Regions from separate parts of the Paenibacillus sp. FSL R10-2778 genome, predicted to be linked through region 1. Evidence: riboswitches for the same ligand, from Rfam matches in the RefSeq annotation. Region 1 holds a riboswitch; each other region holds the start of a gene.
The links. Region 1 has a riboswitch for cyclic di-GMP ahead of NST40_RS10590 (DUF6612 family protein). Riboswitches for the same ligand answer to the same signal wherever they lie in the genome.
Positions count from the first base shown of each region.

Region 2: it holds a riboswitch for cyclic di-GMP, as region 1 does, so the genes downstream of both, NST40_RS03225 (transglutaminase-like domain-containing protein) here and NST40_RS10590 (DUF6612 family protein) in region 1, are expected to answer to the same signal.
Region 3: it holds a riboswitch for cyclic di-GMP, as region 1 does, so the genes downstream of both, NST40_RS02455 (choice-of-anchor A family protein) here and NST40_RS10590 (DUF6612 family protein) in region 1, are expected to answer to the same signal.

Region 1 covers NZ_CP151956.1:2,428,291-2,439,445, forward strand. The annotation lists gene NST40_RS10580 (DUF4179 domain-containing protein) at 1-1,062, opposite strand, end outside; gene NST40_RS10585 (RNA polymerase sigma factor) at 1,046-1,564, opposite strand; cyclic di-GMP riboswitch class I at 1,768-1,859, shown strand; gene NST40_RS10590 (DUF6612 family protein) at 1,977-2,825, shown strand; gene NST40_RS10595 (NADH-dependent flavin oxidoreductase) at 2,938-4,101, shown strand; gene NST40_RS10600 (CapA family protein) at 4,180-5,196, opposite strand; gene NST40_RS10605 (FprA family A-type flavoprotein) at 5,466-6,704, shown strand; gene NST40_RS10610 (FAD-dependent oxidoreductase) at 6,721-7,935, shown strand; gene rd (rubredoxin) at 7,964-8,146, shown strand; gene NST40_RS10620 (Crp/Fnr family transcriptional regulator) at 8,194-8,904, shown strand; gene NST40_RS10625 (extracellular solute-binding protein) at 9,072-10,481, shown strand; gene NST40_RS10630 (GDSL-type esterase/lipase family protein) at 10,704-11,155, shown strand, end outside.
Region 2 covers NZ_CP151956.1:726,261-737,415, forward strand. The annotation lists gene NST40_RS03195 (NCS2 family permease) at 1-1,010, shown strand, start outside; gene NST40_RS03200 (glycosyltransferase 87 family protein) at 1,411-3,666, shown strand; gene NST40_RS03205 (phospholipid carrier-dependent glycosyltransferase) at 3,656-5,434, shown strand; gene NST40_RS03210 (glycosyltransferase family 2 protein) at 5,532-6,512, shown strand; gene NST40_RS03215 (GtrA family protein) at 6,499-6,906, shown strand; gene NST40_RS03220 (class D sortase) at 7,009-7,668, shown strand; cyclic di-GMP riboswitch class I at 7,788-7,870, shown strand; cyclic di-GMP riboswitch class I at 7,945-8,025, shown strand; gene NST40_RS03225 (transglutaminase-like domain-containing protein) at 8,039-8,848, shown strand; rRNA gene NST40_RS03230 (16S ribosomal RNA) at 9,215-10,772, shown strand; rRNA gene NST40_RS03235 (23S ribosomal RNA) at 11,035-11,155, shown strand, end outside.
Region 3 covers NZ_CP151956.1:552,204-563,358, reverse strand. The annotation lists gene NST40_RS02490 (U32 family peptidase) at 1-895, opposite strand, end outside; gene NST40_RS02485 (energy-coupling factor transporter transmembrane component T) at 939-1,730, opposite strand; gene NST40_RS02480 (energy-coupling factor transporter ATPase) at 1,723-2,625, opposite strand; gene NST40_RS02475 (ATP-binding cassette domain-containing protein) at 2,616-3,470, opposite strand; gene NST40_RS02470 (Gx transporter family protein) at 3,500-4,057, opposite strand; gene NST40_RS02465 (NusG domain II-containing protein) at 4,041-4,430, opposite strand; gene NST40_RS02460 (alpha/beta hydrolase) at 5,250-6,185, opposite strand; gene NST40_RS02455 (choice-of-anchor A family protein) at 6,332-8,695, opposite strand; cyclic di-GMP riboswitch class I at 8,804-8,894, opposite strand; gene NST40_RS02450 (hypothetical protein) at 9,390-9,782, shown strand; gene NST40_RS02445 (ASCH domain-containing protein) at 9,982-10,395, opposite strand; gene NST40_RS02440 (DUF3221 domain-containing protein) at 10,747-11,091, shown strand.

The DNA of each region.
Region 1 (11,155 bases):
ATCTATTAGAATTTGGATATCCAAAGGGGTAACCACTAGCTGATCTAAGGTTATGCCGGTCTTTTCTTGAAATTCAGGACTGTTATACAGTTTCTTAGTGTAAATCGCCTCACTTGCTTTTTGTCCATCTGCTTTAAAATCGAACTTCCACGTACCTGAAAATCGTTTCGCTTCTTCAATGTAACTAAAATGAAGACTAGCTTCCTTCCAATCTGATTCAGTTATATTGAAAACCTGTTCAATAAATAAATCCGATCCTTCGTTAGGCATGATGGTTGGAATTGCTTCATTCTTTTGACCACCAGTACTAACTACCAAATGTGGATTACCCCGTCCTAAGTCAGATGGTGATGCAGCGACTTTGTAACGGATAATGGTTTGATTGGAAACATATCGAACGGATTCGATTTGAATGCTTGGATATTGCTTAACTCCAGTATTGATAGTATCCCCTGCTTGATGATTAGATTGTAAGGGAATATTCCGATCACTGTAAAAAATGAGATTCCGTGCTTCAAACCTGTAGTCCTTTTTATCATCCTTTAATGTATCAGGTGTCTCATATACTCCAATGAGTTTCTGGCTTTCAGGATCGTATTCTAAATAACCGTATACCTTTGCCTTGGCACCGGATTCACTAGTCATGATGTTTTCCTCTGTAGCAAATCCAGTATATTTGGATAGATCAGATTTAGTATCAAGTGATAACAGCATTTTCATTTTTTCTCCATCAGTTACAACACCGTTCAAATTCATTGTTACTCCTGAACTGGAAGTTTGAAGATTATACTGTTGACCGATGCCGTTATTTAATGCATTGCTCACACTTCGACCACCAATTTTATCCCAATTAATCGTCATACTAGCGAATACAGGAATGGCTACAAGTAAGAGGCAAGAGAAGACAATACTGATAGGAATAACCTTTTTATTAGACCTAGGAGTATTCTGGGAGGCATGCAGATTTCTTTGACGTGTATAAGCTTCTTGTTCTATGGCAGTCCACATCAAATCATAATCCGGTCGGGGAATATGTTTATCTTTTTCAATAAAGAGACTCATTACTATTCAGCTCCTTTAGTTGGGTTCCACCCATTCTATTTAGTATTTTAAGTCCCTTGTTCAGTCTGGATTTTACAGTTCCTTCGGGTATGCTCATAACTTTAGAGATCTCGGGTACAGTCAATTCGTTTATAAAACGAAGGACTACTACCATTCTGATTTTGTCAGGAAGCTGACTGTATAACCCTTGTAATTCTTTTTTAGTTTCCTGTCGATCCAAACGTTTTTCTACAGGGTTTGATTCCTCAAACCTGGATAGTAAATAATTACGTACTTCTTTCATCCACCCCGTCTTACGCCTTTTGATCACACTGTTGCACTCATTCGAAGCAATTCGTAAAATCCAAGCTTTCAAGTTTCTTACCTTCGACTTATCCGCTAAGATAACTTTTACAAATACCTCTTGGGAAATATCCTCCGCATCTGCCTGATTTTTCATTAAGTAGTAACAAAAATAATATACTTGTTCTTTATAGAGCTCGAAAATTTCCCGGTCACTCATTTTGCTGCACCCCCTGTCTTTACTGTTCTCATTAATAAGACTTATAAGCGTATGTAATCGTTCATTTTTCATTTTGATTGTAGTATTTCTTCTGAGTATCATAGCGAATTCGAATGGAAGATAAGTCGTTTACAGGTAATTATAACCATGATAAAATTAGCGGTGGGACATGCGTCCGTAATCTATTAAAACTAATTGAATGTCCGCGTTAAAGGTAAAATCATCGAAAGATGATGACACAAAGCCATGGGTCTAAAACCTTTCGACAGAAGGAAATGATCGCCAGGCCGCCATAGGGATGTCTTATGAAGCATAAAGGATAGCTCTAAGAATATGTAGTCTATTTTGAGCTCTTTTATTATTTCGACCTATACGGCGTTACATTATCGCAAGGGGCCGAAAGGGGAAGTACATGAACAGTTTTTTCAAAACAATAGGTACTAGTTTGGCAGTAGGTGCTTTATTGCTGTCCGGAACGATCGGATGGATGTCTAATCCAGGAGTAGTGTCAGCAGCTACCTCAACAGTAGTAACCGCGGATCAGATGATCAGCAAAGTAACGGCAGCCTCCAAAGCAATAAAGAATTTCCATCTGGATGTGACCAAAAAACAGGATATTCAAAGCGGCGGGGTGCGTATCAGCAACACCAACACTCTGAAGCTGGATATCAACCGTCTGCCGAATTTTGCCGCAGCAGGCACTGTCGCTAGTAGTCTTTTAGAAACATCGTACAGTCTATATGCCAATGACAAGGAGTTTTACTATCTTGTAGACGGAAGTGAACTGATCGATGAATCTGAAGATGAAGGTTACGACGATGACGGGGAGCCAATCGATCCTGATGCACAATATTGGCTTGGACTGGAGAAAACGGAATGGGATGCCTTTTACTCTAAAGGCCAATACGATCCTGTTTCCATGCTTGATTCGGTCAAAAGTTATAAAAAATCCATGAAAGTCAGCACTGCTGGCGCACAAACAGTCTTACAATTCACGGTAACCGATCCGACAGCAGCTAAGGGGATAATCAAACTCTATGACCAGGAGAACCTCTGGGATGGAGAGACAGTTCAACCCAAAAGCGTAACGTGGAAATTATTCGTCAATACTAAGACCTGGCAAACGGAAAAGCTGACAGTCGATCTGAGTTATGTGCTGGTAAGTGATGGAGCCAAAGATACATACACCACGAAAATCGAAGCTAAATATTCCAAAAATAATAAAGGTGCAGCCATTGTAAAACCGGCCGAACTAGAATAATAAGGACGATTCATAACGAGCGAAAAGCGCTGTTCAGCGGAACAGCGCTTTTTGTTGTATCCAACAGCAGTTCTTTATTAGTTGACAAGAATAAATCATTGCTGTAATTTATATGTATGCGCATGTATATAATAATTTATCTAAATATAATTTAATGAAAGTTGGGAAAAAGATGATAGCACTAGACACAGCATTAACTTTTCGCAGAGGGCTGACATTAAAAAACCGAGTGGTTATGGCTCCAATGACCACTCGAATGAGCTTTTATGACGGTGTAGTAACACAAGATGAATTGAAATACTATTCGCTAAGAACGGGCGAAGTAGGTGCGGTCATCACTGCGGCAGCAAATGTACAAGAGGGTGGAAAAGGATGGGAAGGTGAACTTAGTGTTTCCTCCGATGAATTTATTCCTAGCCTCAGCCGATTAGCATCTACTATTAAACGAAATGGAACAAAGGCTATTTTACAGCTATTCCATGCAGGAAGAATGACAGATTCAAAAATATTGCGTGGCGTACAACCCGTCTCCTCCAGCGCCATTGCTGCCGAACGCCCGAATGCAGAAATTCCAAGAGCATTAACAGAAGATGAAATTTTCGGTGTAATTGAGGATTTTAAAAAAGCGACTCAACGTGCTATTCAAGCTGGATTTGACGGGGTAGAAATTCATGGAGCAAACACATATTTAATCCAACAATTCTTCTCTCCACACTCCAACCGTCGTGAAGATCAATGGGGCGGAAGCTTAGAAAAAAGATTTAATTTCATTAACCAATTAGTGGATGCAGTTATTGCTGTTGTTGACAATTCAAAGGTTAAGGATTTTATTGTCGGTTATCGTTTTTCTCCAGAAGAATATGAAGAGCCTGGAATTAAAATCACCGATACCTTTTATCTCATTGATAAATTAGCTGATAAAAAGCTGGATTATCTGCATATTTCATTAGGGGACTTCAAGAAAGTATCTGCATCAGAAGATTTTAAAGAAAAATCAATCCTGCAATATGTGCATGAGAAAATCAAAGGCCGTATACCTTTAATTGGGGTAGGAGATATCCGTACCAAACAGGACGCAGAGGACACGTTGACAAATGCTGAATTAGTAGCAGTAGGACGCTCTCTTATCATTGATCCTCATTGGACAAGTAAAGTACTGGAGGGTAAAGAAGATCTCATCAGAAGAGTACTTGCTGATCAAGATAGAGAAGAACTTGTAGTAGAGAATGGTATTCTAGAATTCCTTAAATTAATGATGCCTGATCGTTTACGCTAAACCCAAACACAGTTTTGAGGTCTAAATCTATAACGTTCCGCGGTAAATTCCGCGGAACGTTATTTTTCTGTAACGACTCTATTCCCTCTTTAAGATTGTTGTCGTATGTTTCAACATTCGATTCATGAGATTTCGCCGTTCTGTTTTTATGTCGGTGTCGCTTCTCTTTAATGCGTCGCGGATGGGGATGATCTCTGTAATTTTCCTGCCGCTTTTTATTCTTCGATCTACACAAGTCGGGATGTAACCTACGTTAGTTATACTCGTGTGTCCTTTTTCATCCTTCTTTATTTTAAGCGTAAGAATGATACCGCTTTGTGTATAAGGAATATTCATTAGTTTAGTCGAAACAAAATTCCCCAATGAGTAAATAACGAATTGTTTTTTTCCACGAAGCGCTAACGGTTGAAGAACATGTGGGTGAGACCCCAGTATGATGTCGGCGCCATTTTTAAAGAAGAGATTGACCAGCTCTTTTTGCCTCTTGTTTGGAGTGTAACGATATTCGCTTCCGAAATGCAGATAAAGCAAGACTAGATCGACTTTCTTTTTTAAATCTCGAATCTCCCGAATAATCTTGGGCGTAGATATCCGGTTAACCAGCCATGGCTTACTCACTGGTACAGGAATTCGGTTGGTTCCTGCTGTGTAGGAGAGGATGCCAATCGTAATTCCTTTGACGTTTTTAATAAGCGTTCTCTTGGATTCTTCTAATGATTTAGCTGTTCCCGTGTGGTCGATTCCATTACGGTCCAGAACTCGTAACGTCCGAACCAGACCCGGGGCACCATAATCCATGCAATGATTGTTGGCCGTTACTAATACGTCGAATCCGGCTTCCTTAAGTGCAGGGGCCAGTTCGTCTGGACATTTGAATATCGGACCGCCTGATCGGGGACTTTTCCGGCATTCGGGGCCGCTTCCAGCAAAGGTGGTTTCGAGATTGCCAATCGTCAAATCAGCCTGTTTCAGATAAGGAGCTACTTTTGCAAACAGGGGGTTGAACGAATAGGTTCCGTCAGGCTGTTTAGCATCCGAAATAATATAACGTTTGACCATTAGATCTCCCACAGCAGCTATTTGTATTTCAGTCATGGATATCCACCTTTTTATTATTTTCATTAGGATATGGCATAAAGTTGTTATGGGTTATTCTTTCTTTAAGGCAAAGTGCAAACATTTGTGTGGCTTTTTATTTAAAATGTGACTCAACGCATAATCACTTTATTTAGATCGTCTAAATTTAAGGTATTCATTTTTTTCAAACTTTTATAATTTGATTCAAATCCTCTTTTTTGTTTGGCAGCCATAATAAAATAAGGTTGTTGATAAACATTATCAATCAAACATTGGAGGTTAAAGAAATGAGTACACAATTCAAAAAAATCGCCGAGGATACTTACTGGATAGGCAAAATCGATAACCGCCAGGTTCCATTTCACCGCCTGATTCTGGCAAAAGGAACTACCTATAATTCTTATTTATTAAAAACAGGTAAGCCAACTGTCATTGATACCGTAGATATGGAATTCGGACGTGAATATGCCGAGTGTCTGGGTGAAATGATTGATCTTCTAGATATCCATTACATTGTAATTAATCATACAGAGCCTGATCACTCTGGTGGACTGGCAGCTCTCGCTGCCAAGGCTGCAAATGCCACGATCGTATGCACCGAGATTGCTGTTCCCGAATTGCAGGAAATGTACAAGCTTCATAGCCGGAACTTCCTGGTGGTTAAAGACGGAGATAAGCTGGATATTGGCGGGAAAACGCTGCTGTTTAAAGAAACACCGTATCTCCATACCGCAGAAACGATGATCACCTATTGTATCGAAGATCAAATCTTATTTCCTTGTGATATTTTCAGCACGCATGTTGCGGTGGAGAATCTATTCAGCGATGAAGCCGGGTTTGATATTACGGAAGATTTCGAGGGCTATTACGCAGCAATTATTCATCCTCACAGAAGATATGTAAGAACCCTGCTAGAGGCTGTTAAGGATCTTGAGATCCGGATGATCGCTCCTTCCCATGGATTTGTGATCCGGAAGGACATACGTAAATATATCGGGATGTACGCCACATTGAGCCGTGAAACAACGCAAGGAAAAAAGGCAACCATCGTATATACCACCATCAAAAACAGTACCAAGAAGATGGCCAAAATCATACAGGATTGCTTGCAGGAAAATAATATAGAGACAGAGGTCTGGGATGCAGATAAAAGTAGTGCCACTGATATTCTGAACAGTATAACGTCAGCGGACGCGGTCTTTATTGGCAGCTCCACTAAATACGCGGACATGATTGGGAACCTGGAGAACATTCTGAAAGAATTGCACAATATGAATCTGGAAGGTAAACTTGCTGCAGCCTTTGGCTCCTACGGCTGGAGTGGTGAAGCCATTGAAGTCATTCAGGATTATCTGAATGGAACAAACATGACGGTGCAAAGCACATCTGAGGTTATTAAAACCACGGGGATGACACATGTAGAGTTCCCTGTACGAATCAGATTTTCCCCGAAAGAGCCTGAGAAAGTTCAAAAAATTAAAAATGCGGCTGAATTTGTTTCGGATTTGCTGCTGAGTTCATTTTAGGGAGGAGGAACATAGGATGACAAAACATTACGTTATTGTTGGCGGAGGAGTAGCCGCCGTCCATGCCGCCAAAGCCATCCGTGATCAAGACGCAGAATCGGAAATTTCGATCCTCGGGGAGGAAAGTCTACTGCCCTATAACCGGATTAAGCTGACCAAAGGGCTGTTTACCGACCTGCACAGTGAGAAGGTGCTGATTAAAAAGGAAAAATGGTACCGCGATAACCGTATCTCCGTAAAAACCTCGACCCGAATCCGTTCTGTCCACCCGGACCGGCAAATAGTTGTGACAGAAGATGGGCAGAGTGTTTCTTATCATAAGCTTTTATTGTGTATGGGAGCGAAGAATCGTGCACTCTCCCTTGAGGGCTTCGCCCTGAACAATGTTCATACCCTCCGGGATATGAACGACGCGGACAGATTGAAAGAAAACCTGCAGGATGGCAGCTATGTAGCCGTAATCGGTGGGGGAGTGCAGGGAATCGAAACCGCTTGGGCGCTGCATGAAGCTGGATATCAGGTAACGGTGATCGAAGCTTTTCACCGGTTGATGGGCAGACAGCTTGATGAGAAATCCTCACAGCTCCTTAAAGAGAACCTTGAACAAGCAGGTGTGAAGGTTATTCTTCGAGCTGATGTAGCGTCTATAACAGGAACTGAGTATGTTACCGGAATTACGCTGCACGACCAATCTCATTTTTCCTGTGACCATGTAGTCTACTCTATTGGTATTGTACCGAATACGGAACTGGTAAGTGGCTCGAATATTCAAGTCCGGCAGGGCATTATCGTAAATGAACAAATGCAAACAAATGATCCGCATGTGTATGCAGCCGGAGATGTGGCTGAAATTAACGGGCATGTGGAAGGACTGTGGGGCGGAGCGATTGAGCAGGGCCGGATTGCCGGCAGTAATATGGTTGCCAATCTGACTGCGTATCGTAGAGCTGTTCCGGTTACCTTGTTTACCGCCTTTGGTATCTCTTTATTTTCGATAGGCAACGTGGATGAACAGTATTGCGATACGGCGGTAAGCGGAGATGACAATGGGGCGTATACGCGTATCTATGTGAAAGATAACACAATGATCGGTGCGATATCCTGGCAAGGTGCAGCTGCTTCTCTTGGGTATAAAACCGCTGTAGAGTTTGGCATCTCCCTTGAGGGGATCGATGTTAACGGGAGTAGCATCGAGGAGATTATGGCTGAAGTACAAACCAGGTTGAACTAAACTATTAACTTTTTAGGAGATGATAAAGATGAAAAAATACATTTGTCTACCCTGTGGTTATATCTATGATCCGGCATTAGGCGATCCCGATGAGGATGTTGTTGCAGGCACTGCATTTGAAGATTTGCCTGAAGATTGGGTCTGTCCGGTATGCGGTGAAGATACCAGTCATTTTGCGCCGGTTGAAGATAAAAAAACTTCTGTATCCTAAAGGAAAGTAGGAGTTGTACAAAAAAATGAACAACAGGGGGGACAGTTATGAAGGAGTATTCTTGCCAATACGCTGCTGAACCTTGTACCCGCAAGGTGCCTATTTTTGCTGCGTTAAGCGATGACGATCTCTCCCGGATCAGCGCTATGATCAAGCATCGTAAGTTTACTAAAGGTCAACCTTTAATTCTGGAAGGGGCGCCGTCAGATACGCTGTACATTATTCAGCGAGGGCATGTTAAATTATCCAAAACAACTCCTGAGGGCAAGGAACAAATTTTGCACATCTTGACGAATGGAGACTTTTTCGGAGAACTGAGCATTTTTAACAGCGATGAGCTGAGTAACTTCAGTACTTATGCTCTGAAAGACACTAACATTTGCATGCTGACTCGAACGGATATGGAGCAGCTGATGAGGGATAATCCGGATATTTCGCTCAGACTACTGAAGAGTGTGACCAAAAGACTAGCCCATACGGAAAATCTGGCGCAAAGCCTGGCGACCAAAGATCCCGAAATACGAATTGCTTATATGATCATGGAACTCAGCGACAAATATGGTAAGCAGCGTGGCACTCATATTCATATTGACCTTCCGTTGTCTCGTGAAGAGCTGGCCAGTTATGTTGGGGTCACCCGCGAAACTATTAGCAGAAAATTCTCAAGGTTTGAAGATTCAGGTCTTATTGAGCTAATCGGAAACAAGCAAATGCTCATTATAGATCCAGCCGGTTTGGAGAGTTATATGGGGTATTAAGAGGATTACGGTGTATTGACCGATCTGTATGACACCGTGGGTGCAGAACATACGCTATATGGGGCCAGACTCCGATACTTGTCGTTCCCAAAGGATTTCAGTATGATGAATACTATATAAACTTGTCCCTATGGGCTCGATTAATCGGAAGATGGCGAGGAAACCCAATGCAGAAAAGGAATAGCAGAAAATTTTTCCGTATCAGGCTAGAGGAAATGATTCAAACCTTGCGACATGAAATTCATTCGGGAAGTATAGCGATCGGCAGTTATCTTCCTTCAGAAAGCGACTTAGAGGTGCGCTTCGGACTTAGCAACGCTTCTGTGCGCAACGGGCTTAAGGTGCTGGTGGATGAAGGCTTAATTGAGAAAATTCCGCGTGTTGGCAATCGGGTAATTCCTCCGGTAGAGGAAGGCAGAACGACGATCAAGTTCGGATATGTGAACACCATCCCCAAGCTTGTAGAGATGCAAGAGCTACTGAATGAGTTCGGCAAACGCTATCCGCATATCGACGTTCAGCCGCTCGAGTTGTCTTCAGGAAACTACTCGACATCTTTGAAGGAATATTTGCAGTCGGAAATCATGGATGTCGTACTGATGAATAATAACAATTATCAGGATTTTTTGGAGCAAGGCTGTACGGAGCTGCTGGAGCCGATGGAGGAACAGCCGGACACGTATCGTTTTCTTACCGACCCGTTCCGGTATGGTGACCGTAATCGCGTTCGCCCCTTCATTTATTCTCCAGTCGTGCTTTGTTATAATAAACAGCACTTTAAGGAAGCCGGCGTATCACCACCAGACAGTAGCTGGACCTGGGACGATTTGTTCGCTAATGGTCGAAAGGTAGCTGAAGGTCATGACTGGTATGGTTTTTATTTTTATTTGCCTTCTCGTAACCGGTGGCCGTTGTTCCTGCTTCAGAGCGGTACGACGTTTGCGGCAGAGCAGGATGACGAAGGCAAATTCCGGTTCAGTGGCTCAAAGCTACTCGACAGTTTAGGAACCATTCGTAAGCTGATAGGCATGAAAGATGTATTTCCAGCCGTATTGTCCGAGAGCGATGCGGATGCGGAAGCCTTGTTCTTGCAAGGTAAAGTGTCCATGATTATGACGACCTATTACTTCTTGAATCAATTGCGTCAATCCGATTTGGCATTCGATATTGCTCCATTGCCGCGGCTGCAAAATGCTGATACGCTGCTGATTATAAATGGACTGGCGGTTAACAGCAAATCACAGAACAAGGATGCATCCATGCTGCTCGTTGATTTTCTCACCTCACACGAGGCGCAACTGATCATTAGGCGCAAGACGCTGAATATTGCAGCCAACCGTTTGGTGATGGATTGGGAAGGTGAGGAAGTGGGTTATCGTCCGGCCCGTTTTCAGCTTTATCGTGAGATCTTCCCTACCTATCGTCTGGTTACAGAGCTGGGTTTAAGCAACCTCCAGTTGAAAGAGATTCAACGTGATATCATGATGTTTGTTTCAGGTCTACTGGACAACGACGAGTTATGCCGCAGACTTGAGGAAATATTGAATGCGGTAAATCAGGAGACTCAGCACTCTTGAGGACTGAAAGTTTATGTGAAAATCCCGGCACAGGTTCAATTCTGAATCTGTGCTTTTTGTTATGTTGAAGTATTTGTTTGTTGCACAAGAATTGACTCATATATGACTCATAATAAACATAAAAACTTGTTGACTATGCTTTTGTTGTTATTATATGATGCAATAGAAGTCAGATATGAGTTAACGCGAACTCGATTTTATTAAGGTGGTGTAGCTGCAAAGATGGAAAAGGAAGGCGTTTATTTTCACAATGTTTCGGAGCTGGTTCATAAACCCTATCAATCTGGATTGCATCTCCAGCGTTTTCCGCAGCATGTGCGCAATGGCTTGTCAGAGAAAGGAAGAACCAAAGCTATACAATCGAACGGCTGTGAATTGCGGTTTGTCACCGAATCCAAGCATGTTAGGGTCACTGTCGGATCGAATGATAGTAACGGCCGCGTTGTGGTATGCAGAGGGGATTTTTTTCATTCTCAGCATTTTCTGCAGGCGGGTACGGTAACCACTCTGCACTTGGAGGAGCCGGAACGTTTTACAGAGGTATCAAGTAAGCGGCTGAATCAGTCTGGATTTTCCTCTAACGTATGGCGTTTGCATTTTGATCGTTTCGGAGCTGTTTTCTACGATGTGGATGCTTTTGGTTGTGAAGTACGTGCGCCTAGACCGGAAGAGGT
Region 2 (11,155 bases), 1.7 Mb from region 1:
CAGCCATTCCTGACAGCTTGAAGCATGCCATTACCGTAGGTATCGGGATGTTCATTACAATCCTTGGGCTTAAGAACAGTGGTTTGATGACGATTGGTGTCGAAGCTGGTAAAGATATTTCCGCCAATACATTCACAGATGTCCTATCCTTTGAAACAATTATTCATATGGGTAGCCTAGAGAACACTGATGTACAATTGGTAATTATCGGATTGCTTCTTATTTCCATCCTGATGGTACTGCAAGTTAAAGGTGCGATTTTATTCGGTATCTTGGGTACAACCCTCGCGGGTATACTGATGGGTGTAGTTGATTTTGGCTCATTGTCCAGTCCGACAACCCCTTGGGTGCCTGACCTGACGCAATTGAACTTTTTCGAGTTTGACTGGGATGGTATCCTGCACACCGGTATTGTTTCAGCAATCGCAACATTCACTTTTGTAGAATTGTTCGATACATTTGGTACACTTGTAGGTACTGCTCAACGCGCTGGTATTATGGACAACCCTGAAGAAGGTAACAAACGTGTAGGTAATGCAATGTTTGTCGATGCCATTGCTGTTGCTGGTGGTGCGGCATTGGGTACTTCCACTACTACTGCTTTTGTAGAAAGCGCGGCAGGTGTTGCTGAAGGTGGACGTACAGGTCTTACAGCTGTAACAACGGGTGTGTGCTTCTTGCTTGCGTTGTTCCTTGCACCAATAGTAGCTCTGATCCCTGGATCTGCTACAGCCGCAGCATTGATTGTCGTAGGCGTGCTCATGGCACAATCGATTCGCGAAATTGATTTTCAAGATATGGTTGTTGCGATTCCAGCGTTCCTTACTCTAGTAATCATGCCTTTCACTTATAATATTGCTAATGGTATTTCCTTTGGTATCGTAACTTATGTAATCCTTGCTTGTGTAGCTAACCTTGCTGGCAAGAAAAAATACGATATTCACTGGATGATGTGGGTACTTGCTATTCTGATTATTCTCCGTTATGTATTTCTTGGTAGTGCGGGCTAACTCATATATAGCATACAGATGTGCATTCAACGGCTCCTTCATAACTGAGGGGGCCCTTTTTTTATATTTTTGTTGGCACTTAACCATTCAGCCTAGTCTATGTTTCTAGCTTTTCATCATCTATGATTTAGATTATATTGTTGAAGAGGTGATGTTCAGGACGAGGCAGCCTTGGCGTTAGAGTCCAATTTGTTCCCTCCTTGATCCTGATCTCTGTTTATTTTGTACTGAAAATACTTCAAACCCCTAGGTGGTCCTATGGTCTTACCATTTTGTTAGTTCTCTCGCTTTATGCTGATAGAATGGCCTGTTTTTTTGCTCCGGTATTTGCTTTAGCCACTGCGATTCTTCTATTCTATATAAGAGTCTATATAAGAGCCTTGAGGCTTAGGGCGATCCTATGGAATGGAATATTGTGGATGGAAGGGTCTGCGATCCAGATAAGGTTAACATACCCTATATTTATATGCTCTTTTATGAGAAAATCAATCCAAATGATTTCTTAGCAACGGTGAAATACACTAATTCGGGAGCTGTTTTTCAGAAGGGATATGCTTTTGGCTGGACTAAGATGAATATAGGACGAGGTGAGGTTGGGACGATGATCAAGAGTACACGTGCGGCCGTAATGACTGTATTGATGCTGTTATTGTTTGTGCTTCCTGTAACAAGCATTTATGCAGAGGGGAATCTATTGCAGAACCCTGGCTTTGAGGAGGGGGGAGATGATGCGCCTTCTAACTGGACTAAGGATATGTGGATTTCAGGAGACAACTCAGCTCTACTTTCAATCCAATCGGAGGAAGTTCATTCCGGCAGCAAGGCGGCAGTCATTGAGAATATCGAGCCCAATCATTCGAAATGGGTGCAGACGATTGAGGCTACGCCGAATAGTTATTATAAAATCTCTGGATGGATCAAAGTAGTAAGTACAGCAGGCGAGGGAATGGGCGCCAACATTCTTGCCGTTGGAGTAGGCGGGGGGTATCCCAGCGTAACTGATACGGCAGGTGAATGGCAGTATCTTGAATATATCGGCCAGACAGGACCGGTGCAGAAGTCATTTGGCATAGGCGCAAGTCTGGGCGGCTACTCTAGCTTGATTCAAGGTAAGGCTTATTTTGATGATTTTGCTGTAGAAAAATTAGACGCGGCTCCCGAAGGGGCTAACGTTATTTCGCTGGATAGTTCAGCGGTTAGTCCAGATGCCGGCGACAAAAAGGCAGACACTCCACATAAAGTATCTCCAACTAAGATGTTGCTGATCTCAGCGCTGTTTAGCGTGTTTTTTGCAGTGCTTTATACTAAGGCATTCCGTAGTGAGAAGCTTATGAAGCAGCCTGAGAATATTTATTCCAAATGGCTGAGCATTGCCATCGGAATTGCTTTTATCCTGAGAGTATGGATTGGTCTTACCGCGCAAGGATATCAGAATGATATGAATACCTTTATTTCTTGGGGACAGCGTATGGTGGATTTAGGTCCAGGCAAATTTTATGAAGAAGGTTATTTTGCCGATTATCCTCCTGGCTATTTGTACATATTGTACGTGCTTAGCGCCATTCGTGGCGTTTTAGGATTCACTCAGGGCTCAGGTGGAGAGAATTTGCTCTTCAAGCTCCCTGCGATCCTTTCTGATTTGGTGCTCGGCTACTTCATTTATCAAATGTCACGCAAAAAACTCGGCACAGGAATAGCTTTCGGCTTAATGTTGTTGTTTCTGTTTAATCCAGCGGTACTTATTAATTCAGCGGCTTGGGGACAAGCAGATTCATTCTTTTTGATCTTCCTGCTGCTCAGTATCCATGGCGCTGCGAACAAAAAGTTTGTTCGCTCCGCAATTTTGTTTGCCTTAGCGACGCTAATTAAACCGCAAGCGTTGATATTCACGCCGGTATTGTTGTTTGCTTTTTATCATCACCGCGCTTGGAAGCAGCTTGGATTCGGAGCTTTGTATGGATTAGGGATCTTCGGATTGCTTGCGGCACCGTTTTTCTGGAATAACGGAGGTCTGGTAGGGATTATTGATCTTTACAAGAGTACGTTATCTTCCTATCCGTATTCTTCAGTGAATGCATTTAATCTGTATGCACTGACTGATCCGATGTGGTCATCCCTTGATCTAACCTGGCTTGGCATTCCATACCGTGTATGGGGCTTCATATTTATTTTAGTGGCTGTAGCTGTTGCGGCATTTTATTCCTTTAAAAAGGATCGCTTGGATCTGACCAAATCCTATTTTATCGGGATGGTGCTTATAGTAGTGGTCTTTGTGCTTGGCACCAAAATGCATGAACGTTATATGTTCCCTGCTCTTATTCTTTGTTTGTTTACTTATATAGAAAGTCGGGACCGCCGCTTTTTATCGCTATTTCTCGGATTCAGCTTAACGCAATACATCAATGTGGCGTACACCTTATCCCACCTGAATGCAGATGTTAGCCCGGGTGCAGACGGAATCGTATTAGTGACTGCTATAGCTAATCTAGCATTGCTGCTTTATATGCTGAATATCGGATACGATTTGTATGTCCGCAAGGGAATAAAACCTCTTCCAGCACCAATTACACCGGAAGAACAATATGAAGAAGATTTGAGAGTTGTCGGGCAAATTAAACCGCATCAGAAGGGAGGGCGATTTAACGATGAAGTTTAAGCGTATAGATTGGATATGCATAATAGCTATTACGGCCGTTTACGCAGCGCTTGCTTTATATAATCTTGGCTCTACTAAATCTCCAGAGACCTTATGGGAGCCTGCTGCCAGTGGTGAAAGCTTCTATGTAGATTTGGGGCAGAGTAAACCATTGGAACGGGTCAATATCTTTGGAGGCGTGGGCACGGGGAAGTTCAAGCTGGAATTCAGCGACAATCCTGAGGTCTGGAGCAGTCCGATGGATGTCAGTGAGGATGTCGGGAATGTCTTCATCTGGAAAAGCCAACCCCTGAACGTTACAGCGAGATATGTGAAGTTAACAGTTACCTCTCCAGGGTTCACTTTGAACGAAATGGCCTTTTATGAGCAGGGGGGAGAAAGAATCCCCCTTCCTATTGCCGGTGTGACACCGGATGCTAACGCTGTACCTAAAAGAGGAGCAGCGGCCAATCTTTTTGACGAGCAGGCGCTCATTCCGGAATATTCTAACTTTATGAATAGCACTTATTTTGACGAGATCTATCATGCGCGAACAGCTTATGAATATACGCACGGGATTGTGCCTTACGAGAATACGCATCCACCGCTTGGTAAGCTGTTAATTGCCATAGGTATGGAGCTGTTCGGGGTCAATCCATTCGGCTGGCGTATTATCGGAACATTGTTCGGAGTTGCCATGTTACCTCTCATATATGTAATGGCGCTTCGTTTGTTTAAGAAAAGCAAATACGCCGCCCTCGCGGCAGGATTGTTTGCACTGGATTTCATGCATTTCACACAGACAAGAATCTCCACGATTGACGTATACGGAGTATTCTTCATTATGTTGATGTTCTATTTTATGCAGCGGTATTACACAATGAATTTCTACAAGCAGCCTTTAAGAAAAACATTAATTCCGTTATTCTGGTCTGGCTTATTCTTCGGAATCGGCGTAGCTTCGAAATGGATTGTGCTCTATGGAGGAGCAGGGCTGGCCATTATGCTGGCTATCTCCCTTTTTGAACGCTACAGAGAATACCAAGCCTCCGGACGCCTGCTGGCAGAGGGGAAGATTAAAGACAAGGAATTGCTGGGCACCTGTCGTGAAGCAGTAGATTCTTTTTGGAAAAAGACTATTATTACGTTGGCTAGTTGTATCGGGTTCTTTGTAATTATTCCAGTAATTATTTATAGCTTATCTTTTGTGCCGGGGTTATCTGCATCAGCAGAGGGCTTCACTATAAAAGGTTTGATTGATTCCCAAAAGAATATGTACAACTACCACAGTCAGCTTGTAGCTACACATCCCTTTGCTTCCTCATGGTGGCAATGGCCGTTTATGAAGAGACCGGTCTGGTTCTTTAGCGGCGGTGAAGGTTTGCCGGAAGGTCAGGTCAGCAGTATAGTGACTATGGGGAATCCTCTTATCTGGTGGACGGGTATTTTTGCGATGCTGGCAACACTGTGGATTACGCTGAAACGTAAAGATAAGAATCTCTACATGATTTGGATTGCCTTCTTCTCGCAATATGTTCCGTGGATGCTTGTCCCAAGAGAAACATTTATTTACCATTATTTTGCTATGGTGCCATTTATGATTCTTGGTATTGTATATATAATGAAGTTGCTGGATACTAAATTCCCTGAGGCCCGTTACGTACAGTATGTCTATGTAGCTGTTGCTTTGCTGCTCTTTATTGCTTTCTACCCGGTACTGTCAGGGATGCAGGTCAGTGGAGATTACGTGAAAGATATGCTGCGTTGGTTCCCTACTTGGGTTTTCTAGGATTTAATAAAAATCTATAAAATAAGTTTATGCATGCAGCGTTATTATGAAGTGTAGATGGATGTAACGCTCCAAAAAGCTTGTAGGAGGAATAAAGGTGAAAGCCAGATATAGTGTGATTGTACCCATGTTCAATGAGGAGCAAGTAATTAGCCATACTTATGAACGTTTGAAAAAAGTAATGGACGAGTGCGGCGATACTTATGAGCTGGTCTTCGTCAATGACGGCAGTCGTGATCGTTCCGCCCAGATGATTCGGGAGATCTGTGAACGAGACGAGCATGTCAAGCTGATTGACTTCTCGCGTAATTTCGGACATCAGGTAGCGATTACAGCTGGCATGGACTATGCCGAAGGTCAAGCGGTTGTTGTTATTGACGCTGATCTTCAGGATCCTCCGGAGGTCATTCTGCAAATGATCGAGAAGTGGAAAGAGGGCTACGACGTTGTATATGCGAAACGCCTGAAGCGCCACGGAGAAACGATGTTCAAAAAGGTCACCGCGAAGCTTTTTTACCGCCTGCTCAGCAGTATGACAAGTGTAGATATTCCTACGGATACAGGCGATTTCCGTCTTATTGACCGTAAGGTATGTGATGTCCTGCGGGGACTTAAAGAAAAGAACCGCTATGTCAGAGGTTTGGTGAGCTGGGTTGGCTTCAAGCAGACTATGGTGGAATATGAACGGGAAGAACGTTTTGCCGGAGAAACCAAATATCCGCTGAAGAAAATGATTCGTTTTGCGTTAGATGGCATCACCTCTTTTTCACATAAGCCGCTTAAGATTGCTACGTATATTGGATTCTTTCTTTCATTTTCTAGCTTTCTCTATTTATTTTTCGTCTTGTTCCAAAGGATATTTTTCACCTCCTGGACGGTTCCGGGCTGGGCTTCCATTGTAGGTGTCAATCTGCTCTTTAACGGTATTGTTCTGATGCTGTTGGGTGTGATTGGGGAGTATATCGGACGGATTTATGACGAGTCTAAAGATAGACCGCTATATATTGTTAGTGAGACTAAAGGCTACCAGAACGAAGAACAACTGGACCGCCGGAAGGACCACAATGATGTCAGATAAGAACTTGCGCGCTGCATTCATACAGTTCCTCAAATTTAATGCCGTAGGTTTGCTCAATACGCTTATTGATTTTGTGATTTTCACATTGTTGAATTCACTAGGGATGGTATACGCATTGGCGCAGGTGATCTCCTATAGTGCAGGCACGGCGAATAGCTTTATTTTGAATAAAAAAGTTACCTTTCGTGATCGCAACCGGGGGAATAAAGAAGGCTTCGACCGCGTACAGCTGGTCAAGTTTATCGTGCTGAATCTGGTAGTGCTCGGAATATCACTGTTGTTAATGCATCTGTTGACAGACAAACTAGGTATTCAAGTCTTGATCTCCAAGGTGCTGGTTACCTTTATCACGGTGATCATCAATTTCTTTGGAAGTCGTAAATGGGTATTTTAAACATTAATTTCAGGCAGAAGGAGTTGCTATGCTTAAAGGCAAGTAGCTGTTTCTGCTTGATTTGTATATAACCATAGAAATAATATACGGAGGTGAATAACATTGCGTAAATTCTCCTATCTACTCATACTGGCTGGGATACTTATCATGTTATATCCGACAGCTAACGAGTGGTACAACGACAGGCAGCAGGAGAAGTTATTAGAAACGGCTGAACTAAGCACTGCCGATAGTACTCCCCAGCCAGATCTGAAGAGCAGGTATGCTGAAGTTACTCAGCTGTTAGCAGAGGAATCGGTTCTGGATGCTCAGGCACAGCCCCAACCCCAAGAGACAGAAAAGCCTGAACCGGAGATTGAAGTCGGTGGCAAAGTAATCGCATTAATTGAAATCGATAAGATTGATTTGAAGCTGCCTGTATTAGAAGGGGCTACAAAAGCTAATATGAAACATGCTGCAGCCCATATGAAAGAAACGGCACCCCTTGGAGAGATCGGGAATGCTGCAATCGCGGCGCATCGGGCTCGAACTACGGGTCGTTTGTTTAACAGATTGAATGAGGTTGTTGTGGGGGATGTTATCACGGTAAAGACTAGTGATCAGGTGTTTAACTATGAGGTGTATGATATTTCTGTTGTAGATCCGAGTGATGTCTCCGTTCTTGACGGGAATGACAAGGATAAGATTGTTACTCTGATTACATGTGATCCGCTAGTGAATCCAACGCATCGGCTGATTGTTCATGCCAAATTAACAAAATGAGAATAGTGAATGACAAGAAAACACAAATACCGGGAGATATTTATAAAATAATGGGTAATCTAGTAAATTAGGTCTTGTTCACAACTATAAATATGATAGTATTATACTATGAAAGCTAAACACGATAACGGCAAACCTTCCGAAAGGTAGGGACGCAAAGCTAAAGGGCCTTTTCCCGAAAGGATGGCAGCCAGCTACCGAATGAAGAGGCTTTTTTTGTTTGTTTCAAATGGATTCTATCAATTATATCTAGTAAAGCTAGAACAGATAGAGCTTATACGATAACGGCAAACCTATCGAAAGGTAGGGACGCAAAGCTAAAGGGCCTTCCCGAAAGGATGGCAGCCAGCTACCGAAAGGAGTTTTATCCGTGAAAAAGGTTTATTTTATGCTGGTGGCGTTGTTCGTCCTAATGACTTCAGTTCCGGTAAGTACAGCTCAAGCTGCAAGTGCAGATGCCAGCTGGTTGATTACATCCAAAGTGGCTCAAGGTGTTATTGGTATTAACTATGATATTCCGAAAGATAAAAGAATCAAACTCATGATCACCAAAGATAACAGCAGCTATACATATAACTTGTATGCTTCTGGACAAGCTGAGGACTTCCCTTTGCAACAAGGAAATGGGACTTATAAGGTTTCTGTTCTGGAGAACACAACCGGCAATAAATACAAAGCATTATATTCCGAAGTAGTAGACGTAACCATGAGTGACTCGAATTCCGTATATTTGGGCTCCGTACAGAATGTGAAATGGAGTTCTTCTGATAAAGCGATTGTCAAAGCTAAACAATTAGTACAAGGCAAAACAACAGACGAAGAGAAAGTTAAAGCGATCTATAACTATGTAGTTGCGAATGTACAATATGATTACTCTCTTGCTAATAGTGTAACTACTGATTATATTCCAAGCATCGATAAGACATTGACTACTAAAAAAGGGATTTGCTATGATTACGCTTCTCTTTTTGCCGCAATGCTGCGGAGTGTAGATGTTCCTGCTAAGTTGGTAATGGGGAATACAAGCTACGTTACGCAATATCATGCCTGGAACGAAGTGTTGCTTAATGGGAAGTGGGTTACCATTGATACTACAGTGGATGCAGGACTTGCAAAGAGTGATAAGAAAACCGATTTAATTAAAGCCTCAAGCAAATATACTGCGGCAAAATACTATTAAGTTCGTCGCTAGAAACATAACTCTATTAAATAAACAACTAGCTTAATTATTAAGCTAGTTGTTTATTTTTATATTAGGGGTTGCTTTTCTATTAATAGTTGGGGTATTATAGGTAAGCGTTGTTAGACAGCGTACAGGCGATATAGACGAGGCTGATAAAAAGCTTCGAAAATAAAGCTTGCATTTCTGAAGATAACATGATATATTATAAGAGTTGCTGCTGAGACATTAAACGGCGCCAACGAGAACTTGATCTTTGAAAACTGAACAACGAGTGAGTAGGAAATCACGCAAGTGAAATCCAAAATTAGAGAATTAATTTTCTCGTCAGATGTTTCAAAATGAGCATATCGCTCTTTTCAATACTAATTGGAGAGTTTGATCCTGGCTCAGGACGAACGCTGGCGGCGTGCCTAATACATGCAAGTCGAGCGGAGTTATTTTGAAAGCTTGCTTTCAAAATAACTTAGCGGCGGACGGGTGAGTAACACGTAGGCAACCTGCCCTTCAGACTGGGATAACTACCGGAAACGGTAGCTAATACCGGATAATTTCTTTTTTCTCCTGAGAGAAGAATGAAAGACGGAGCAATCTGTCACTGAGGGATGGGCCTGCGGCGCATTAGCTAGTTGGTGGGGTAACGGCCCACCAAGGCGACGATGCGTAGCCGACCTGAGAGGGTGAACGGCCACACTGGGACTGAGACACGGCCCAGACTCCTACGGGAGGCAGCAGTAGGGAATCTTCCGCAATGGGCGAAAGCCTGACGGAGCAACGCCGCGTGAGTGATGAAGGTTTTCGGATCGTAAAGCTCTGTTGCCAGGGAAGAACGTCCGGTAGAGTAACTGCTACCGGAGTGACGGTACCTGAGAAGAAAGCCCCGGCTAACTACGTGCCAGCAGCCGCGGTAATACGTAGGGGGCAAGCGTTGTCCGGAATTATTGGGCGTAAAGCGCGCGCAGGCGGCTATTTAAGTCTGGTGTTTAAACCTTGGGCTCAACCTGAGGTCGCACTGGAAACTGGGTGGCTTGAGTACAGAAGAGGAAAGTGGAATTCCACGTGTAGCGGTGAAATGCGTAGATATGTGGAGGAACACCAGTGGCGAAGGCGACTTTCTGGGCTGTAACTGACGCTGAGGCGCGAAAGCGTGGGGAGCAAACAGGATTAGATACCCTGGTAGTCCACGCCGTAAACGATGAGTGCTAGGTGTTAGGGGTTTCGATACCCTTGGTGCCGAAGTTAACACAGTAAGCACTCCGCCTGGGGAGTACGGTCGCAAGACTGAAACTCAAAGGAATTGACGGGGACCCGCACAAGCAGTGGAGTATGTGGTTTAATTCGAAGCAACGCGAAGAACCTTACCAGGTCTTGACATCCCTCTGAATCTGCTAGAGATAGCAGCGGCCTTCGGGACAGAGGAGACAGGTGGTGCATGGTTGTCGTCAGCTCGTGTCGTGAGATGTTGGGTTAAGTCCCGCAACGAGCGCAACCCTTAACTTTAGTTGCCAGCAGGTAATGCTGGGCACTCTAGAGTGACTGCCGGTGACAAACCGGAGGAAGGTGGGGATGACGTCAAATCATCATGCCCCTTATGACCTGGGCTACACACGTACTACAATGGCCGGTACAACGGGAAGCGAAGCCGCGAGGTGGAGCCAATCCCATCAAAGCCGGTCTCAGTTCGGATTGCAGGCTGCAACTCGCCTGCATGAAGTCGGAATTGCTAGTAATCGCGGATCAGCATGCCGCGGTGAATACGTTCCCGGGTCTTGTACACACCGCCCGTCACACCACGAGAGTTTACAACACCCGAAGTCGGTGGGGTAACCCGCAAGGGAGCCAGCCGCCGAAGGTGGGGTAGATGATTGGGGTGAAGTCGTAACAAGGTAGCCGTATCGGAAGGTGCGGCTGGATCACCTCCTTTCTATGGAGAATCGTTCTCTGCAATGAGGACATTCAAATCGGAAGCTAAGCTTCCAAAACTCAGGTTTAGGCCTGTTACTCACTCGTTGCTCAGTTTTGAGAGTTTAAGCTCTCAAGTAAGACTTGATCCTTGAAAACTGGATACCGAAACGAATTTGCGTTTTAGAACATCTTTTAGCAACTTGTGTAAACAAGTAAATGTTATTAGTGAGATGATTCCAAAGAGAATGTCATCGTATGATATTTTCCTGCGGAAAAATCAAGGTTAAGCTAATAAGAGCACACGGAGGATGCCTAGGCGCCAGGAGCCGACGAAGGACGTGGCGAACAACGAAACTGCCTCGGGGAGCTGTAAGCAAGCTTTGATCCGGGGGTGTCCGAATG
Region 3 (11,155 bases), 1.9 Mb from region 1:
AAGCTGTCGAAAAGTCACGCTTGCGGTTGTTGTACAGCTCTTTAGTATCAACCGTACGATCAAAGCCAATCGGATCATCGATATATCGGTCAATGGCTTCGCCGTAGCTATTCGCCAGCATCACCATAAAATCCTTATCACGCATACGGCCTTCTATTTTGAAGGAAGTAATGCCTGATTCAATCAATTCCGGAAGATGCTCATACATAAACATATCTTTGACAGCCAGTGGATATTCAGCAGGATATACATATCCGTCTTTTTTAACCCGATAATCCCAGCGGCAAGGCTTCATACATTTTCCCCGGTTGCTGCTCATGCCAAAAACATGGGAACTGAAGTAACAATTTGCACCATGCACAGAGCACATATCCCCGTGAATAAAATATTCCAGCTCCATACCACTCCGCTGACCAAGCAGCTTAGCTGTCTGCAGGTCCATTTCCCGCGAGGTAACTACACGAGTTACACCCAGATCACGCAGCGCATAGATCATCTCCAGGTTGTGAACATTCATCATTACAGAAGAGTGAATAGGAAGGTTAAGCTCCATCTCCCGAATAAGCTCCAACACTGCCATATCCTGAACAATCAAGGCATCTGGCCGAGCACCATCAAGGAAACGCAAGTATTCTCTAGCTTCCTCCACATCTTCCTCACTAAAAAGATTATTCACAGTGATATACACTTTTTTGTCTAGACGGTGTGCGATATCAAGTGCCTCTATGATCTCTTCATGAGTAAGATTATAACCTTTACGCATCATTCTCATATTCAATACAGGTCCACCAAAATAAACTGCATCACACCGTGATTGGATCACTTCCTTGAAAATCTCAAACGTTCCTGCGGGTGCGAGTAATTCGACTTCTCTACCGTTAAAATAACGTGCCATTCAAGTTCCCTCCCAAGTTGATACTACTAATAGGGAATGAGTATTATAACAAAGCTACTGCAATTCCCATGACCACAAACATCCCAATAAAAACAGTATCGAATTTGCCCCACCTTAGGCGGTGATACCGACTGCGGGGAGCATCCATGCGAAAACCGCGGGCCTCCATGGAATACACCAGATCCTGAGCACGCCTAAAAGCACTGGCGATAATCGGGACCAGCAGGGAGACTAACATCCGTCCCTTTTCCTTCAAAGGCAGCTCTTTCAGATCGGCTCCCCTTGAGGCCTGCGCTTTCATTATGATCTGCGATTCATCTAGAATCGTAGGAATGAAACGAAGTGAAATGCTGATCATCAGCGTGATACGGTCAGGGGATAAGCCAAGCTTTTTGAAGGGTGTCAAGATCCCCTCCAGCCCTTGATTCAGCTTCCCCGGCGTTGTTGTGAAGGTCAGAAGCGCTGTAAAGGTGATAAGAAAGAACATGCGGATGACCGAAAATGCCCCTAATCTTAGCCCTCCCTCATAGATAGACCAGGAACCAAGAGTCAGCATTACCTCCCCTGTCTTTACAGACACCACCTGCACAATAAAGATAAACAACATTAAATAACGTAAAGGCTTAGCTGCTTTCAGGAAGTATTTAAGCGGAATCTTCGTTGAAGCCATAACGGCTATCGAAAAAATAGCCAGCACAGCCATGGCCATCCACGAACGTGAGAGCAGGATAACAGCTACGTATAATAGCATGCCAGTGATTTTGGCACGAGCATCCAGCTTGTGCACCCACGAACCGGTCTCAATACTCCGACCTAAGATCAGTTTCTCATTCATGGTCATCCCTCTTTCCATCGGGCTTACCAGTGCTTATTGATTCCGCTGGCAGCGAAGCTATAAGCTCTGCCAGACTCTCAGCCGTCAAGCGGGGGGCTTCATCCACAAGACCTAAATGATCAGCAACTGCACGCCAGTAACGAAGGGACTGTGGAACCGTCAAACCACACTGTTCCAGAATTGAAGGATCATCTGCAAGCGCCTTTACACTGCCCTGAAACGCCGTGCTGCCCTCTTTAAGTACAACCCAGCTGTCCGCATAGGGCAATAACTCATCCATCCGATGCGTGACGATAATGATCGTTCTGCCCTGCTCACGACATAATCTCTCCAGCAAGCTGATTAGCTCTGCACGGCTAATGGGATCAAGCGTTGCCGTGGGCTCATCCAGAACGATGACCTCAGGGTCCATAGCTAGCACGGAAGCGATAGCCGCCTTACGCATTTGTCCACCGCTCAATTGGAAAGGATTCCGCTCTAGCAGTGCGAGATCCAGCCCCATATCTGACATGGCCTGACGTGCACGTGACTTTGCCTCTTCGAGACTCATGCCGAAATTAAGGGGACCGAAAATGAGATCCTTCTCGACCGTATCTTCGAACATCTGCTGCTCCGGAAATTGAAATACCAATCCGACTCGGCGGCGCAGTGGCATTAGCTTAGGTGACTTCTCACCAGCCTGAATAGTTACATCAAGCACTTTTACCGTACCCTCGGTTGGTTTCAGTATCCCGTTAAACAATTGCAGCAGCGTCGATTTACCTGAGCCCGTCGCCCCCGCAATACCAACCATCGAGCCAATGGGTACACTGAGGTTAATGTCCCGGAGCGCCGTCAGCTTCCAGAGGCTTCGGTCAGCGTAGGTGTAACTTACTTGCTGTAATTCTATGGCCATAACGTGTCTATAAGCTCCTTTTCACTGGTCGGGACATCCACATGAATACCCTGGTTCTGCAGCTCGCGTGCAAGGCGCCAAGGATAAGGTTCACGCAGATGGCATTTTTCCAGAAGCTCCTCGTTCCGGAACAACTCCGCCGGTGTAACATCTGCAGCCAAACCACCTCCATGCAGCGCAAGCACCCGATCCGATGCCAAAATCTCATCTGCATCATGCGTAATCATGAGGATCGTGTACTTCCCTTCTGCCCGCATATCCTGCAGAATACCGAGAAGGTCATTTCTGCTTCCTTCATCCAACATAGAAGAGGCCTCGTCAAAAATGACGATGCCTGGTTCCATAGCAAGAATGGAAGCGATAGCAACACGCTGCTTTTGACCTCCCGACAGCTCACCCGGATGCTTGGACAACAGATGATTTATTCCTAGTCTCGTCGTATAGGAGTGCAAACGTTCAGCCATCTCTTCGTACGGCAAACAAAGCCCTTCCAGGCCGAATAGGATATCTTCCTCTACAGTGGCTCCAATAAACTGATTATCCGGATTTTGGAACACCATTCCGATACATTGCCGAATGCTTCCGATCGTTTCCTCACTAAGCAGCATGCCACTAACCACAATCTCACCAGCCCCCTTAGGCAGCAGAGCATTGAGCAGCTTGACCAACGTAGACTTCCCGCAGCCATTAGGACCAACCAAGCTGACCCATTGTCCTTGAGAGATAGATAACGTTATATTGTGAAGAATCGGATGCTCGGGATCATAGCCAAACGATACCCCATCCAGAGAGATGACTGCTTGTCCCTCTCCCTCTAAGTCTTGACCTTCGTATGATTCATTCATGTTAGTCATCCTTCCGCTGATGTGACTAATCAGTCCAAAAATTCTTCAAACAGCGATATTTTTGACAATGACGCCACCAAATAACGGACTGCATAGCCCACGGCAATTCCTGTTACTACCCCAGTGATCAGCAGCATGGGAAGATAATAAAAAATACTAAGTGATGCAAATACCATAGAAGCTGCCAGCAGCTGACCGATATTATGCGCAATCCCACCGGCTATACTAATTCCGATCAAGCTTATACTCTTACCTTTGCCACTAATCAGCATCAGCACAAACATAACAACAAAGCTAAAAAGTGAACCAAATAAACTAAACAGCAAGCTTGAGAAGGTACCTAGCAGAAATGCAGTAAGCAGTGTTTTGAGGATGACAAGCAGCAAAGCATCCCGTCCACGTAAAAAGTAAATACAAGTCAAAATCATAATGTTGGCCAGTCCGAGCTTAGCACCCGGCACCAGTCCCATCCCGGATAACGGAATCTGTGCCTCTATTAAACTTAACACTACTGCTACTGCGGCGAAAATCGCAATAATCACTGTTCTTTTTAAAGCTGTTGCAGATTCACTACTGGACATAGGCATCTATATCATCCTCCCCCGACGCACTGGTGATTTCGACTAATACTCTATGCGGTAGACAGACAATCGTCTGTTTGGGCAGGGTAATAAAACCAAAACCTAGGCAAACTTTATCAGCGCAATCGGCATCGTACATTTCAATCCCGTAATCATGCACCTTCAAAATGTTATAGCCGCGTTCCGTGCGGACCTCAATGGTTTGTTCTTCTTTTGTAAGCTTTACCGTTTTAAATAACTCACCGTCCACCGTTACATTGGCTATGAGATTTTTACCGGCCCCACCTTTGTCATCATTGTCCGAAAACCATCTCGGTACGAGAAAAGCGAGCGCAGCAATCAATACGATGGAAATCAGCCACACATCTGCGCGTTTCATAAAAATCTCCCTTATTTTTTAATTAAAATCCAGACTTATTAATTATAACGGTCTACCCTCAATCCTTCAATCAATGTTGGAGTTTATTGTCAGTTTTAGAGAGCTGTTCACAAAATAGGCACGCAAAATAACCCCAGCAGACACAACCCATTCGTCTCTGGCATTTTCAGTTGAAGTTTGTAGCGTTTGCAAAAAAATCCAACTTACATTTTAGCCCATTTGCACCGAGATCGCCCATCTCCTCTGGTTTACTAGCTTTTCCGGAATAATTCACAATTAACCCAATTTAAGTTACTTTCAAAATCTAAGCGCCCCTTATCGAGGTTTGTTCCTCTCTAGAATCAAATAAACCTTATCTTGGAATTCATTATTATATTTGCCTTTTAAACAATAGTGTGTTATATTTATATGGTATTTGTTTTTCGATATATTGAATATCCCCACCAAGAAGATGTCAGGCCGACTATTATACACATCGGCATTTTGGACAAAGAGGCTTTATGTTTTCTTGCAGTACTCTTCCTTTTTATGAGATTAAATTCGAAATATAGCATTCCGATTCACACTGGCGCGGTCAATGGAGCCGCAAGGGCAAAAGAGAGGTAGGGCTTTTGTCGTATTGGAAGGATTATTCTCGCCACACGGCTGCTGGAAATAACAAGGAATCAAGACACCCGTTACTCACGAACGGCGGGGGATGAATATAACGAGAAAGCATGACGGTACGATCCTTATTCAAGGACTACGTCATGTGTGGAAAAATATAGGCGCCCGATAACCGCTACCTAGCGGATATCGGGCGCTGTCTACGTTCAGGACTTATTTTACATATCGACTTATAAAAGCTGTTACTACATCTGTATACCCCGCCTTATCCGTATCATAAGACAATCCATGCCCCGCTTGCGGCACTATGAGCCTCTCTTTTGGACTCTGGCATGCCTCATACAATTCATTCATCATAGCAAAAGGTACAAAGTTATCCGCATCCCCATGAATAAAAAGAATCGGAGCCTTCGCTTTCCGCACTTGTTTTAATGCAGAGGCTTCACCAAAGCCATACCCCGCCTTCAAGCGGGTGATTAGACTTGCACTTTGAACGAAAGGGAAACTTGGCAAGCGATACATGCGTCGTAGTTGGTAAGATAATTGTGCTTTTACTGAGGTATAAGCGCAGTCCGCAACAATAGCTTTTACCTGCGGCGGAAGATCTTCCCCTGAGGTCATTAGCACTGTAGCACCACCCATAGAGACACCGTGAAGCACAATTTGAGCACTAGGCCCAGTCTTTTTAATCATGTATTCAATCCATTGCAAATAATCTTTTCGTTCCGGCCAACCAAAACCAATGTAATCCCCTGCGCTATCTCCATGCCCTCTTGCATCGGGAATTAGGATGTTAAAGCCTAAGTTCTCGTAGTAGATTTTGGCGTACGCCCCCATATCCTTTGCTTTACCTGAATAACCGTGGGCTAGAATGGCTGTGCGTCCCGCAGCACGATTAGATCGGAGTAAGTAACCTCTTAGTTTAAGTCCATCTGCAGATACGATCTCAATATTCTCGAAGCTCTGGCGAGAGACCCAATCCTTCCCCTCCCCCCAAGAAGCTCCGGCAACCGGAGGATCAGCCTTCAGATTAGGATTATTACTTAGAAATACCTTTGGCGCTCGTTTAATAGCAATACCATAGAAGAAAAATCCCACATAGATTAGAATCCCTATGATGATTACAGCGCTAATAATGAACCATATCAATTCGCCTTCGCCATCCCCTCTTCATTTCCTTTGCAACAAGAGTATACCATCTACTTAGAATGCACCAAACTATCGCAATCATGACATACAAATAGAGCCGCCATCGGAACACTCCCGAAAGCGACTCTATGTTGATCTACCCTTTATTATTTATTCTTTTTGGAGAACTTGGTTCTCATTAATAATCCGATAAGTGCAAAACCTAAACCTGCTACATAGTAAGGTGCAGGACTTGATTCACCCGTTTTTGGCAATTCCTTCACAGGTGGCTTTCCTAATGGGATCGTATCGTCCACTACGATGATTTCATCAGGTGTTGGTGTTGGCGTTGGTGTCACTGCCGGTACCGGACCTAATGGGATCTCATCATCATCAACAAGTACTTCTGTGCTATTCGACGGTGTTGGTACTGGCGCTGGTGTCGGCGAAGCTACAGGCCCAAGCGGCACAGGATCTTCTGCAAGAACTATAGTGCCAATTACGGATGATGGCGTTGGTGTCGGGAACACCGGAGTCTCTGGTGTCGACGTTGGTGTTGGTGTTGGTGTTGGTGTTGGTGTTGGTGTTGGTGTTGGTGTTGCTTCAGGCGTTACCGTCGGTGTTGGTGTTGCCTCAGGCGTTACCGTCGGTGTCGGTGTTGGCGTCGGCGTTGCCTCAGGTGTTACCGTCGGCGTTGGCGTCGGTGTTGGTGTCACTGTTGGCGTTGGTGTTGGCGTCACTGTCGGCGTTGGTGTCACTGTCGGCGTCGGCGTTGGTGTCACTGTCGGCGTTGGTGCCGGTGTTGGCGTCGGCGTTGGTGTTGGTGTCGGCGTCACTGTCGGCGTCGGTGTTGGTGTCGGCGTTGGCGTTGGTGTCGGCGTCGGCGTTGGCGTTGGTGTCACTGTCGGCGTTGGTGTTGGCGTTGGTGTCGGTGTTGGCGTCACTGTCGGCGTTGGTGTCACTGTTGGCGTTGGTGTTGGTGTCACTGTCGGCGTTGGTGTTGGTGTCACTGTCGGCGTTGGTGTCGGCGTTGGCGTCACTGTCGGCGTTGGTGTCGGTGTTGGCGTCACTGTCGGCGTTGGCGTCGGTGTCACTGTCGGCGTCGGTGTTGGCGTCGGTGTTGGTGTCGGCGTTGGTGTCACTGTCGGCGTCGGCGTTGGTGTTGGTGTTGGCGTTGGTGTTGGTGTCACTGTCGGCGTCGGCGTCACTGTCGGCGTTGGCGTTGGTGTCACTGTCGGCGTTGGCGTTGGCGTTGGCGTCGGTGTCGGCGTTGGCGTTGGTGTCACTGTCGGCGTTGGCGTTGGCGTCGGTGTCGGCGTTGGCGTCGGCGTTGGTGTTGGCGTCGGTGTTGGCGTCACTGTCGGCGTTGGTGTCGGTGTTGGCGTCACTGTCGGCGTTGGTGTCGGTGTTGGCGTCACTGTCGGCGTTGGTGTTGGCGTCGGACATGGTGTTGGCGTCGGTGTCGGCGTTGGTGTCGCTGTCGGTGTTGGTGTTGGTGTCACTGTCGGTGTTGGTGTCGGCGTTGGTGTCACTGTCGGCGTCGGCGTTGGTGTTGGCGTTGGTGTCACTGTCGGCGTTGGCGTTGGCGTCGGTGTCGGCGTTGGTGTCACTGTTGGCGTTGGTGTCGGTGTTGGCGTCACTGTCGGCGTTGGTGTCGGTGTTGGTCCAGGTTCATCACCATCGTATGGATAGTGGTGAAATTCACCACCACCAGTACCTTTGAGTGAAGCCGCCACTAAAGTACCGTTAATCTGACCATTAATAAAATCAACATGAGCATAGGGGGCAAGTATGCTTCCCATTACACCTATGCCTGCCATATCAAGATACGCAGCTTGGCTAAAGTTAAGCAAAATTTTCTTGCTGTTCAACACGTTATTAGGTAGAAATCCGAAGTTTTTCATTTTTACGTTAGAACCATCAATATTAATAATTGCAGTAGATCCTGAAGGAACATTTATTGTAATTCCGTAGGTATTAGAGACGTTATCTCCTGAAACATTAAAAACATTGACCGCAGGATCTGTACCTGTCAGGATAAGGCTGCCATATTGGTACACTGTTGTTCCATTCGCCGGCAATGCTGCAAGTTCTGCTGATTTGTCCTTCAAAGACTGACCTACTGCTGAAAAGTCAATCGTACTCCCCTGTCTTTTTGTACCACCCTTGAGGAGCGTTACATTCCCTGAAAAATCTCCCCCGTGCACGATATTCCCATAAACAGTACCTCCGTTGAAAGTAAGATTCCCTCCAACAACAAGTGTGTCAGTCAGGGAAACCTCTGCAGCGGTCAACCTATCTCCAACACTATAGTTGGTTAAGTTAACGTTACCTCCAGCAGCAAACCTTCCTTCCGTATCCGAAACTGTTGTTATATCCCCTAGAATAAACACGTTGTAGACCGCTGCAATTCCCAATGTAGAAGAACTACTTGCTCCAGCAACTCCAGCTCCCAATGAGGAAAGCCCACTACCTACCGTCAAAATCCCAGCTAATACAAGCGAGAGTAACGGTTTTATTCTTCTTTTCAAATGGCACACCTCCTAAAACTATGATTTATATTAATCAGAATAATTACCAGAAACTCTAAAGGACCTAACAACAAAAAAGACCGCCAAAAAGAAGTGAAATTCCCTTCTCATGGCAGTCGGACGGTCATTGTGCCTTTAAGACACTTTAGACTCCTGGACTTTGCGTCCCGCCCTTTCAGACGGTTTGCTATTATCATGACTATATATATGTATTACACTGCAAGTCCAGAACTGGTAGCTGAAGCATTCTATCCAATAACAGTCTATGACTTTTAATACTTTTGAATTAATAACAGTTTAGCGCCCGACACCCACAATTGTCAATCAATTCCTTTCGATAATTCCCCGCATTAGTACCACACAAAAAAAGCGCCTGAAGGCGCTTCGCATAAGGTTTTTCATTAAATTTTAAAGTAACTGTATATAGCCCAATATGGATATCCATAAGGGAATACTCAGAATTAAACCAAAAAACAATCCACGCTGGAGGCTGCCCTCTTTTTCCATCATAATTCTCCTTTATTTGCGTTCGATACATTAATTTTTATTATTACAATTTTTAATATAATTTATTCTTCGTTATTTAGTTGTGAATTTAATCACATTGGATAAGCTGTTTAGAAATACCATTGATTATTTTTGGAATATCGGGGTAGAATACGAATATACGTTCCTATTAGAGGTGATGAGATTCATGCATAGAGCAGAAAGCAGGGACAACATGCTGGTGAAATCTTATTTATTGCTTCCGATGATTTTATCAGCTTTCGAACGGGACTCCGCCATTTTATCTACACACTTACGAACACCCGCCCCTTATCTGGAGGTGCTTGGAACAGCTGCTGCAGTAGCTACAACAGATCTAAGGGATGTTCGTGCAGAAATGAGAAGACGGGGAATTAAGGTGTATGAGCAAAACAGACTTAATACTGGAATTGAAGCCAAGTATATATGTCGTGGCTATCATGAACGAATGCTGCTGTTGAATGACATTGTTGCGGCTCAAGCTGCCATCCATATGCGCAGATACCTAGGGCTGGATATTTCATCTTTTAAGAGTTACGAAGAACAGTACCAGATTAAGTAAAGCTGTATAGAAGCCGCTGCGCTCTCTCCCCCCAATCAATTAGTGAACAAAAAAATAGGCCTTACCATGGGAGTTGGCAAGACCTGAGAGAGATATACCACAAAACACTGGGGGGTGTTTGGTGTCTCTAATATATACCTCGAACCTGAAAAATAGCTGATAGGCACATAAAAATTACATTAAAAATATTGTTCGCCGTTCAGAAGTGATTAGAGTGCTCCCACAAGCTTAGCCGACCTTTAGCTGGAATTGGATGGCTTAATGGATGAACCCCTTCAAGCTTCCAGGCAAACCGTCCTTCACTATAGTCGCCAAAATCATATTCATTCCCATTGATCCATTCCCTTAAATCCACCTCTGGAGTAACCACATAACATCCCGCGAGCTGACCTGTAGCAATAATAGCTCCTGTCGGCAAATTATTCGCTGTATAGCCATGTTTCGCCAATACTGATTTGTAAGGTTCCTGTTCACAAATCTTTTTGTCAATCCTCATTCCGGCATGGATGCCTAACTCGCCGCGGTAGGCTGTTCTCCATGAACGAGTTTCAAACTCTTTTTCACCAAGAGCAATTAAGGTCGCCCAAGGCTGCCGTATTGTTATACACCGCATGATATTTATCCCCTTTGTTTATGTTGGACGTTTGTCACGGATGCCACGGATCTCGATCTCGCGTTGTGTAATCTTGTTCACCTTGACCTGATAAATAATCCCAACCGTTTGGTCGATACTCATTTCCATCATTGATCGCCTCTAAAATAAGAACATTTATTTTTATTATATACAAACAAAAGTTCTTATGAAAATATCAATACTACAGACATTCACCTGTAACTCCCCAGAATCAATAAAGGTCGTCATAATGGAAAGGCTGCTGTTTATTCTTATATTGGTAATGTACTAAATGCTATGCCTGTGCAACCGATTTTAAACTAATGTCGTAACCACTGGAGGGGAAGGTCCATGATTCAAAAACCACGTACTACTATTAAATGGACTCTTATTTTTGTTTTTTTGTTATTCGTCACCGCCTGTAGTAAGAATAATGAAGTTTTGAAAGGAATTGTACACACAATAGATGTAGAAAATAAAAGAATTTTAGTAATTTCTGAATTAAAAGAAGAAGACTTGAACAAGGAATACAAGGAGATTCTCGAATCTAATGAGTACTCTCAAGCCATTTGGGTAAATAAAGTTGCACCTTCTAAATATAAAAAAGGCGATGAGATTAAAGTATTTTTTGAAGTAAGTGATGATTCATTCCCTGCACAAGTTACCGCCAAAAAGATCACCAAAATCAAGAATTGAGCAAAAAGAATAGAATCTACTATAAAGAAGCGGCGTCTCCAAAAGGGACGGCGCTTCTTTATAG